2 regions of the Amycolatopsis sp. PS_44_ISF1 genome follow, and region 2 is predicted to be linked to the other one. Evidence: riboswitches for the same ligand, from Rfam matches in the RefSeq annotation. Region 2 holds a riboswitch; the other holds the start of a gene.
What was found. Region 2 has a riboswitch for thiamine pyrophosphate ahead of thiC (phosphomethylpyrimidine synthase ThiC). Riboswitches for the same ligand answer to the same signal wherever they lie in the genome.

Region 1 (4,382 bases), 470 kb from region 2:
GGACCCGTAGACTTACCGGTCGTGAGTCTGACCCTCGGTATCGTCGGCCTGCCCAACGTCGGCAAGTCCACCCTGTTCAACGCGCTGACCCGCAACGACGTGCTCGCGGCGAACTACCCGTTCGCGACGATCGAGCCCAACGTCGGCGTGGTGCCGCTGCCGGACCCGCGGCTGGACGAGCTGGCGAAGCTGTACGACTCGGAGAAGACGGTGCCGGCCGTGGTGTCCTTTGTGGACATCGCGGGCATCGTGAAGGGTGCCTCCGAGGGGGCCGGGCTGGGCAACAAGTTCCTGGCCAACATCCGCGAGGCCAACGCGATCTGCCAGGTCATCCGGGTGTTCGACGATCCGGACGTGATCCACGTGGACGGCCGGATCGACCCGTCCAGTGACATCGAGACGATCAACACCGAGCTGATCCTCGCCGACCTGCAGACCCTGGACAAGGCGCTGCCGCGGCTGGAGAAGGAAGCCCGGACGAAGAAGGAGAACAAGGCGGCGCTGGACAACGCGCAGAAGGCGAAAGAGCTCCTCGACGCCGGGCGCACCCTGTTCCAGGCGCAGAAGGAGGTGGACTTCGAGGCGCTGCGGGAGCTGAGCCTGCTGACCACCAAGCCCTTCCTGTACGTCTTCAACGCGGACGAATCGATCCTGACCGACGAGGCCCGCCGCGAGGAGCTGACCAAGCTCGTCGCCCCGGCCGACGCGGTGTTCCTCGATGCGAAGGTCGAAGCGGAGCTGCTGGAGCTGGACGACGAGGAGTCCGTCCGCGAGCTGCTGGAGTCCGTGGGCCAGCTCGAGCCGGGCCTGCACGCCCTCGCCCGCGCGGGCTTCCACACCCTGGGCCTGCAGACCTACCTCACGGCCGGCCCGAAGGAATCCCGCGCCTGGACGATTCCCCAGGGCGCCACCGCCCCCCAGGCCGCCGGCGTCATCCACACGGACTTCGAGCGCGGCTTCATCAAGGCGGAGATCGTTTCGTACGCGGACCTGATGGAGGCGGGCTCGATGTCCGTCGCGCGGGCCGCGGGCAAGGTGCGCATGGAAGGCAAGGACTACCTGATGGCGGACGGCGACGTGGTCGAGTTCCGGTTCAACGTGTAGCCGACCTGGCCCCGAAATTCGGCGAAGAGCAGGCTCAAGAGCACGAGCGACCTGCTGACCGCGCCATCGCTCAGGTCGAGCGGAGCGCTATGGCCGGTCCGGCAGGGACCGGACCGGCCAGGGGTGCGTGAGGCTCAGCCGAGCAGGCCGAGCACCAGGACGGAGAGCAGGGTGACGGCCGTGGCGAACGTGGTCACCCACGCGCGCTGGGTGCTGGTGAGGGCGGCGGACGCGTTGTTCATGAGGTGTCCTAGCGGGGCGAGGGCCGGCGTGTTCCGCTGGATTAGCGCCTCGATCATGAACGGTGTTACTGCCTGTGGCCGAGATCACGCCGGTTACGCACGGTGTGCCAGAGCACACCGCCCGCGGCCGTGACCATCAGGCCGAAGGAGATGGCTCCCACCACGATTGCCTGAGTCATCCCGTTGTCCTCCCTGCGTCGGTGAAGCTTCGTGGGGGAGACGCGCCGGGGAGCCGTTCGTGGTGCCGTCGTATCGGAGATCACACCAGGTCAGAGGGCTGCGATCACCTCGTCGATCTGGCGCGCCAGTGCGAAGTCCTTCGTCGTCAGGGCCCCTTCGGAGTGGGTGCTGAGCCGGAAGGTGAGCGTGCGCCAGCGGATGTCGATGTCCGGGTGGTGGTCGGCGGCCTCGGCCAGCACGGCGACGCGGTCCACCACGGCGATCGCTTCGGGGAAGCTGGCCAGTGACACCGTGCGGGCGATGGTCACGTCCGTGCGGTGCCAGTCCGTCAGTTCGGTCAGGGCCGCGTCGGCCCGCGGGCCGTCCAAGATCTCTGCCATCCGACCCATGGTGGCCCTGTCTCGGCTACGCTGCACGGTTGCCACGGGAGTCCGGTACGCCGGGCTGAGAGGCGGGGCCCGAGACCCGCGACCGTTCGCACCTGGATCCGGATCATGCCGGCGCAGGGAGGCCCGTTCTCCTGCCGTCGGCCAGTGCAGGAGGGCAGATGAACCCGCGGACCGCACGCACCGCGCCGGTGGTGGCCACGGTCGCCGTGCTGGCGAGTGCCTGCTCGTTGTCCAGTGGCTCCGGCGGCGACGCCCAGGCGACCCCCGAGGTCACGCTCGTCACGCACAACTCGTTCGTCGCGCCGCAGGACGTGCTCGACGCGTTCCAGCGCCGGGCCGGCCTCAAGCTGAAGGTCGTCAAGTACGGCGACGCCGGGGAGCTCACCAACAAGCTGGTGCTCACGAAGGCCAACCCGATCGGCGACGTGGCCTACGGCGTCGATTCGACGTTCGCCTCGCGGGCGCTCGGTGAGGGCGTCTTCCAGACCTACACCAGCCCGGAGGCCGACCGCGGTTCGCAGCGCTACGCCGTGGATCCCGAGCACCGGCTTTCCGCCGTGGACCTCGGCGACGTCTGCGTGAACGTCGACTCCGGCTACTTCGCCGGGCGGGGTCTGCCTGAGCCGAAGACCTACGAAGACCTGGCTGATCCGAAGTACAAGGACCTGACCGTGGCCGAGGACCCGGCCACCGCGTCGCCCGGGCTGGCCTTCCTGCTGGGCACCGTCGCGAAGTTCGGCGAGCAGGGCTGGCCGGAGTACTGGACGAAGCTGAAGGCCAACGGCCTCAAGGTCGACAGTGGCTGGGAAGAGGCCTACACCAAGGACTTCTCCGGCTCCTCGGGCAAGGGCCCGCGGCCCATCGTGGTCTCGTACGCGTCCTCGCCCGCCGCCGAGGTGGGCGGCGACGGCAAAGCGCGCACCAAGGCGCTGCTCGACACCTGCTACCGCCAGGTCGAGTACGCGGGCGTGCTGAGCGGCAGCAAGCAGGCCCCGCAAGCGCAGAAGGTGGTCGATTTCCTGCTCTCCCAGCAGTTCCAGGCCACGGTGGCGGCCAACATGTACGTCTACCCGGCGCGTGAGGGGGTCGCTCTGCCTGCGGGCTGGGCGCAGGTGGCGCCGCTGCCGACGACGCCGGCCACGTTGCCCGCCGAGCAGGTGCAGGCCGGCCGCGAGAAGTGGATCGGTGCATGGCGCTCGCTCATGGGGGCCTGACCCCGGCGCGCACGTTCCGCACCGCCGGGCTCGTGCTGCTCGGGCTGGGGCCCGTCGCGTTCCTGGTGGTGTTCTTCGCCTGGCCGGTGGTGGCGATCGTCGGCCGCGGGTTCTCCGCGGGCGGCGTCGGCACCGTGCTCGGTGACGCGCGGACCTGGCAGCTCGCCGGGTTCACCCTGGCCAGCGCGGCGGCGTCGACGGTCGTCGCGGTGCTGGCCGGGTTGCCGGTGGCGTACCTGCTCGCCCGCGTGCGGCTGCCCGGCGTCGGGCTCGCGCGCACGCTGGTGCTGGTGCCCTTCGTGCTGCCGACGGTCGTGGTCGGCCTCGCCTTCCGCGCGATCTGGCCGGACGGTGGCGTGCTGCCGCTGGTACTGGCCAACGCCTTCTTCAACGTCGCCGTGGTCGCGCGGACCGTGTCCGGGCTGTGGTCGCACCTCGACCCGCGGGCGACGGAAGCGGCCCGGGCGTTGGGCGCGTCGCCGTGGCGGGCTTTCCGCACGGTGACGCTGCCCGCGCTCGGCCCGGCCGTCGCGTCGGCCGCCGCGGTGGTGTTCCTGTTCTGCGCCACCAGTTTCGGCGTGGTCCTGATCCTCGGCGGCGGCCGGTACCGCACCCTCGAGACCGAGATCTACCTGCGCACGGTCGACCTGCTCGACCTCTCGGGCGCGGCGGCGCTCTCGCTGGTCCAGTTCGCGGCCGTGCTGGCGGCGCTGGTCCTCGGCGCGGTGGCGCGGAAGCGGCGGGAGAACGCCGTCCGGCTGCGGTCCGCGCTGGCCACGGCCCGCCGGCCGCGCGGCGGCGAGTGGTGGACGGTCGGTGCCGCGGCGGTGGTGCTGGCGCTGCTGATGACCCCGATCGCCGCCCTGCTGGCCGAGTCGGTCTCCGGCGCGGAGGGCTGGAGCTTCGCCGGGTACCGCGCGCTGTCCGGTACCGGCGCGAACGACGCGTTGCAGGTCTCCGGGTGGACGGCGGCACGGAACTCACTGGCCGCGGCCACCGACGCCACTCTGCTCGCGCTGGCCGTCGGCGTGCTCGCCAGCGTGGTGCTGGTCGCGCTGCGCCGCGCGCCCGGCCGACTCGCCCGCGGTGTGGGCGAGACCCTGGACGCCGCGCTGATGCTGCCCCTGGGCGTTTCCGCCGTGACGGTCGGCTTCGGTTACCTCATCACGCTCGACGCCCTGCCCGGCGACCTGCGGACGTCGCCGATGCTCGTGCCGCTCGCCCAGGCGCTGGTGATCATCCCGCTGGTGGTG
Region 2 (4,382 bases):
CTCGGTGAAGCCCAGCACGCCCATCGAGTTCTGCACCGTGACGGCGGTGAGCGCGACCAGGCCGTGCACCCCGTTCGCGAAGAACGTGCGCAGATCGGCCTGCACGCCCGCACCACCGCCGGAGTCGGATCCGGCGATGGTGAGGGCGGTCCTCGGTACGACGGTCATCGATCGACCACGGGCAGGTACACCTGGTTGCCCTGCTCGCCGAACTCGGCCGACTTCTCCGCCATCCCGGCCTCGATGGCCTCCACAGTGGACAGACCGTGCTCCTCGGCGTACTTGCGCACGTCCTGGGTGATCCGCATCGAGCAGAACTTCGGCCCGCACATCGAGCAGAAGTGCGCGGTCTTGGCCGGCTCCGCGGGCAGCGTCTCGTCGTGGAACGAGCGCGCGGTGTCCGGGTCGAGCGCCAGGTTGAACTGGTCGGTCCAGCGGAATTCGAAGCGCGCCTTGGACAGCTCGTCGTCCCACTCCTGCGCGTGCGGGTGGCCCTTGGCCAGGTCGGCGGCGTGCGCGGCGATCTTGTAGGTGATCACGCCGGTCTTCACGTCGTCGCGGTTGGGCAGGCCGAGGTGCTCCTTCGGCGTCACGTAGCAGAGCATCGCCGTGCCGTACCAGCCGATCTGCGCCGCGCCGATGGCCGAGGTGATGTGGTCGTAGGCCGGTGCGATGTCGGTGGTGAGCGGGCCGAGGGTGTAGAACGGCGCCTCCCCGGTCAGCTGCTCCTCGAGTTCGACGTTCTCCTTGATCTTGTGCATCGGCACGTGGCCGGGGCCCTCGATCATCACCTGCACGTCGTGCTCGCGCGCGATGTGCGTCAGCTCGCCCAGCGTCTCCAGCTCGGCGAACTGCGCGCGGTCGTTCGCGTCGGCGATGGAGCCGGGGCGCAGCCCGTCGCCGAGGGAGAACGTGACGTCGTACTTCCGCAGGATCTCGCAGAGCTCGGAGAAGTGCGTGTACAGGAACGATTCCCGGTGGTGGGCCAGGCACCAGGCGGCCATGATCGAGCCGCCCCGGCTGACGATGCCGGTGACGCGGCGCGCGGTGAGCGGGATGTAGCGCAGCAGCACGCCGGCGTGCACGGTGACGTAGTCGACGCCCTGCTCGCACTGCTCGACGATGGTGTCGCGGTACACCTCCCACGAAAGCTTCTCCGGGTCGCCGTCCACCTTCTCCAGCGCCTGGTAGATCGGCACGGTGCCGACCGGCACGGGCGAGTTGCGCACGATCCACTCGCGGGTCTCGTGGATGCGCTTGCCGGTGGACAGGTCCATGATCGTGTCGGCGCCCCAGCGGGTGGCCCACACCATCTTGTCGACCTCCTCCTCCACCGAGGACCAGACGGCCGAGTTCCCCATGTTGGCGTTGACCTTGACCAGGAACTTCTTGCCGATGATCATCGGCTCGGACTCGGGGTGCCTGCGGTTGGCCGGGATCACCGCCCGGCCGCGCGCGACCTCGTCGCGCACCAGCTCGGGGGAGCAGCGCTCGCGCGCGGCGACGTACTCCATCTCCCGGGTGATCACCCCCGCCTTGGCCCAGCCCAGCTGGGTGTCGTGCGTGCGCCCGTCGGCCCAGCCGGTGCGCAGCGGGTGGAGTCCATTGTGGACGTCGATCTTCGCTTCGTGGTCGGTGTACGGGCCCGAGGTGTCGTACACGTCGAAGTGCTCACCGTTCGAGAGGTCCACCCGCCGGGCCGGGACCCGGAGCCCGGACTCGGTCCGGTGGTAGACCTTGTGCGAACCGGTGATCGGCCCGGTGGTCACGCTCGGTGCGATGGCGGCCTTGTTCTCCAGCGTCGTCAACGACGTTCACTCCCTACGCCGGCATTACCCGGTCAGGTTCATGCGGTCGGCGACACCGGGTGTCCACAGACAGACACCAGTCACCCTCTCAGCCCGCCAAGGCGCGAGCTCCCGCGTTTGTTGAGTTGGGGTTGCGCCACCGACCATGCCACGACGGGGGCGGGCGACACAACCCTGTCACTTTGTCGACCGGTGGCCGGTTCACCGGATCGGACCATGCGGGCGTCAGGGATCGACGTGACAATCGCAGTGCTCCGCGCAACCGGGCGCGAAGGATTCCCACCTGGGGGTGGACATGCGAAAAGCCCTGCCGCTGGCGCTGGCCGCGGTGCTGGTGACCGGCCTGGTCCCGGCCGTCGCGAACGCCGCCGGGGGTGCGGCTCCCGGGGCGCCGGGCACGCGCCCGAGCTGGCTGCCCGCGGACAAGACCGGCTTCGGCACGGCCCGGGAGCGCGGCAGCGACGTCTGGTTCACCCTGCAGGCCGGGCGGATGTCGGAGGTCTACTACCCCGATCTGTCCACGCCCGGTGTCCGTTCGCTGGAACTGGTGGTCAGCGACGGGCGCGGCTTCGCCACGGTGGACTCCTCCGCCCGCGCGCAGCAGGTGCGCCGCGTGGACGGCGACAGCCTGACCTACCGGCAGACCATCACCGACGATCAGCACCGCTGGCGCCTGAGCAAGACCTACGTGACCGACCCGGCCCGCGCGAGTGTGCTGGTGGACGTCGACTTCACCTCGCTGACCGGGCGGCCGTACCAGCTCTACGCGGTCGCCGATCCGGACCTCACGAACGACGGCTCCGACGATTCGGCCCGCGCGTCCGGCCCGCTGCTCACCGCGAGCGACGGCAAGACCGCGGCGGCGCTGACCGCTTCGCCGTCGTTCACCGGCACGAGCGTGGGTTACGCGGGCGCGTCCGACGGCGTCACGCAGTTGACGAAGACCCATCGGCTGGTGCCGTACACCAGTGCGGACAAGGGAAACGTCGTCCTGACCGGACGGACGGCGGCCGACGGAGTGCGGTCGCGGCACGTCACGCTCGCGCTCGGGATGGGCGCGGACCGAGCGGCCGCGGCGGACCATTCCCGCGCTTCGCAACGGCGTGGTTTCCGCGACGCCGAACGGGCTTACGACCGCGGCTGGCAGGCGTACCTGAGGACGGTGAGCCGGCCCCCGTCTTCGCTGAAGACGGGCAGCGAGCGGAACCTCTACACCGCCTCGGTGCTGACCTTGGCCGCCAGTGAGGACAAGCACCACCCCGGCGCCTTCATCGCCTCGCCCAGCATGCCCTGGCGGTTCGGCGACAACGATCCCGCGTACTCGCCTTCGGGCACCTACCACCTGGTGTGGCCGCGTGACCTCTACCAGATCGCGACCGGTCTGCTGGCCGCCGGGGACCGCGCGGCGGCGAACCGGTCCGTGGACTACCTGTTCGGCACCCAGCAGCTACCGGACGGGCACCTGCCGCAGAACAGCAACGTCGACGGCAAGCCGTACTGGACCTCGGTGCAGCTCGACGAGACGGCGTTCCCGATCGTGCTGGCGCAGCAGCTCGGACGCGCCGACGTGTGGCCGGGGGTGAAGAAGGCGGCGGACTTCCTGCTGGACTACCGCGCGGACAACGGGAAAGCGTCGCCGTACACGCAGCAGGAGCGCTGGGAGGAGCAGGACGGGTACTCGCCGTCGACGATCGCGGCGGTGATCGCCGGACTGGTGTGCGCGGCCGACCTGGCCGCCCGCAACGGCGCCGCGGCCGACGCGCGGCGTTACCTGGCGGCGGCCGACGCGTTCAAGGCCGGGCTGGTCAAGCAGACCGTCACGACCGACGGGCCGCTGTCGAAGGACCCGTACTTCGTACGGCTGACCAAGGACGGCGACGCGAACGCCGGGACGCGGTACAACCTCGGCAACTCCTCGGTCACGGCGGACCAGCGCGCGGTCACCGACGCGGGCTTCCTCGAACTGGTGCGGCTCGGCATCTACGCCCCGGACGACCCGGTGATCCGCACCAGCGTCGAGGTCACCGACGCGGACATCTCCTACCTCACGCCGAACGGCCGCTTCTGGCACCGCTACACCCAGGACGGCTACGGCGAGCAGACCGACGGCGCCCCGTGGGACTACACGTTCCCGGCCGGGAGCCGCAGCACGTACGGACGGCTCTGGCCCCTGCTGGCCGGGGAGCGCGGCGAGTACGAGCTGGCGGCCGGCGACCGGCGCGCGGCGGCCGGACGGCTGCGCGACCTGGGCCGGGTGGCGAGTCCGGCGGACACCATGCCGGAGCAGGTCTGGGACGAGAACCCGCCTTCGGGCGGTCCCGGGTTCGCCCCGGGCACACCGACCGGTTCGGCCACCCCGCTGGCCTGGACGCACGCGCAGTACGTGCGGCTGGCCTGGGCGGTGCGGGAAGGCTCGGTGATCGAGCAGCCCGCGGTGGTGCGCTGCCACTTCCTCGGGTGCTGACCGGCGGCTGGTGAACTTCTGGTGAACGCCGTCGGGCCCGCTCGCCCCGCCCCACTCGGGTCGTGCGGGCCTCAGGGCCCGGCTGGCGGGGTTTCGAGGACCCCGGGGGC

Region 1: it holds a riboswitch for thiamine pyrophosphate, as region 2 does, so the genes downstream of both, NYF13_RS11375 (thiamine ABC transporter substrate-binding protein) here and thiC (phosphomethylpyrimidine synthase ThiC) in region 2, are expected to answer to the same signal.

The regions. Positions count from the first base shown of each region.
Region 1 covers NZ_JANUXO010000001.1:2,483,393-2,487,774, forward strand. Annotated here, with positions in the region: gene ychF (redox-regulated ATPase YchF) at 22-1,104, shown strand; gene NYF13_RS11370 (4a-hydroxytetrahydrobiopterin dehydratase) at 1,616-1,906, opposite strand; TPP riboswitch at 1,940-2,052, shown strand; gene NYF13_RS11375 (thiamine ABC transporter substrate-binding protein) at 2,074-3,129, shown strand; gene NYF13_RS11380 (iron ABC transporter permease) at 3,105-4,382, shown strand, end outside.
Region 2 covers NZ_JANUXO010000001.1:2,009,101-2,013,482, forward strand. Annotated here, with positions in the region: gene thiD (bifunctional hydroxymethylpyrimidine kinase/phosphomethylpyrimidine kinase) at 1-168, opposite strand, end outside; gene thiC (phosphomethylpyrimidine synthase ThiC) at 165-1,808, opposite strand; TPP riboswitch at 1,802-1,933, opposite strand; gene NYF13_RS09180 (glycoside hydrolase family 15 protein) at 2,104-4,272, shown strand.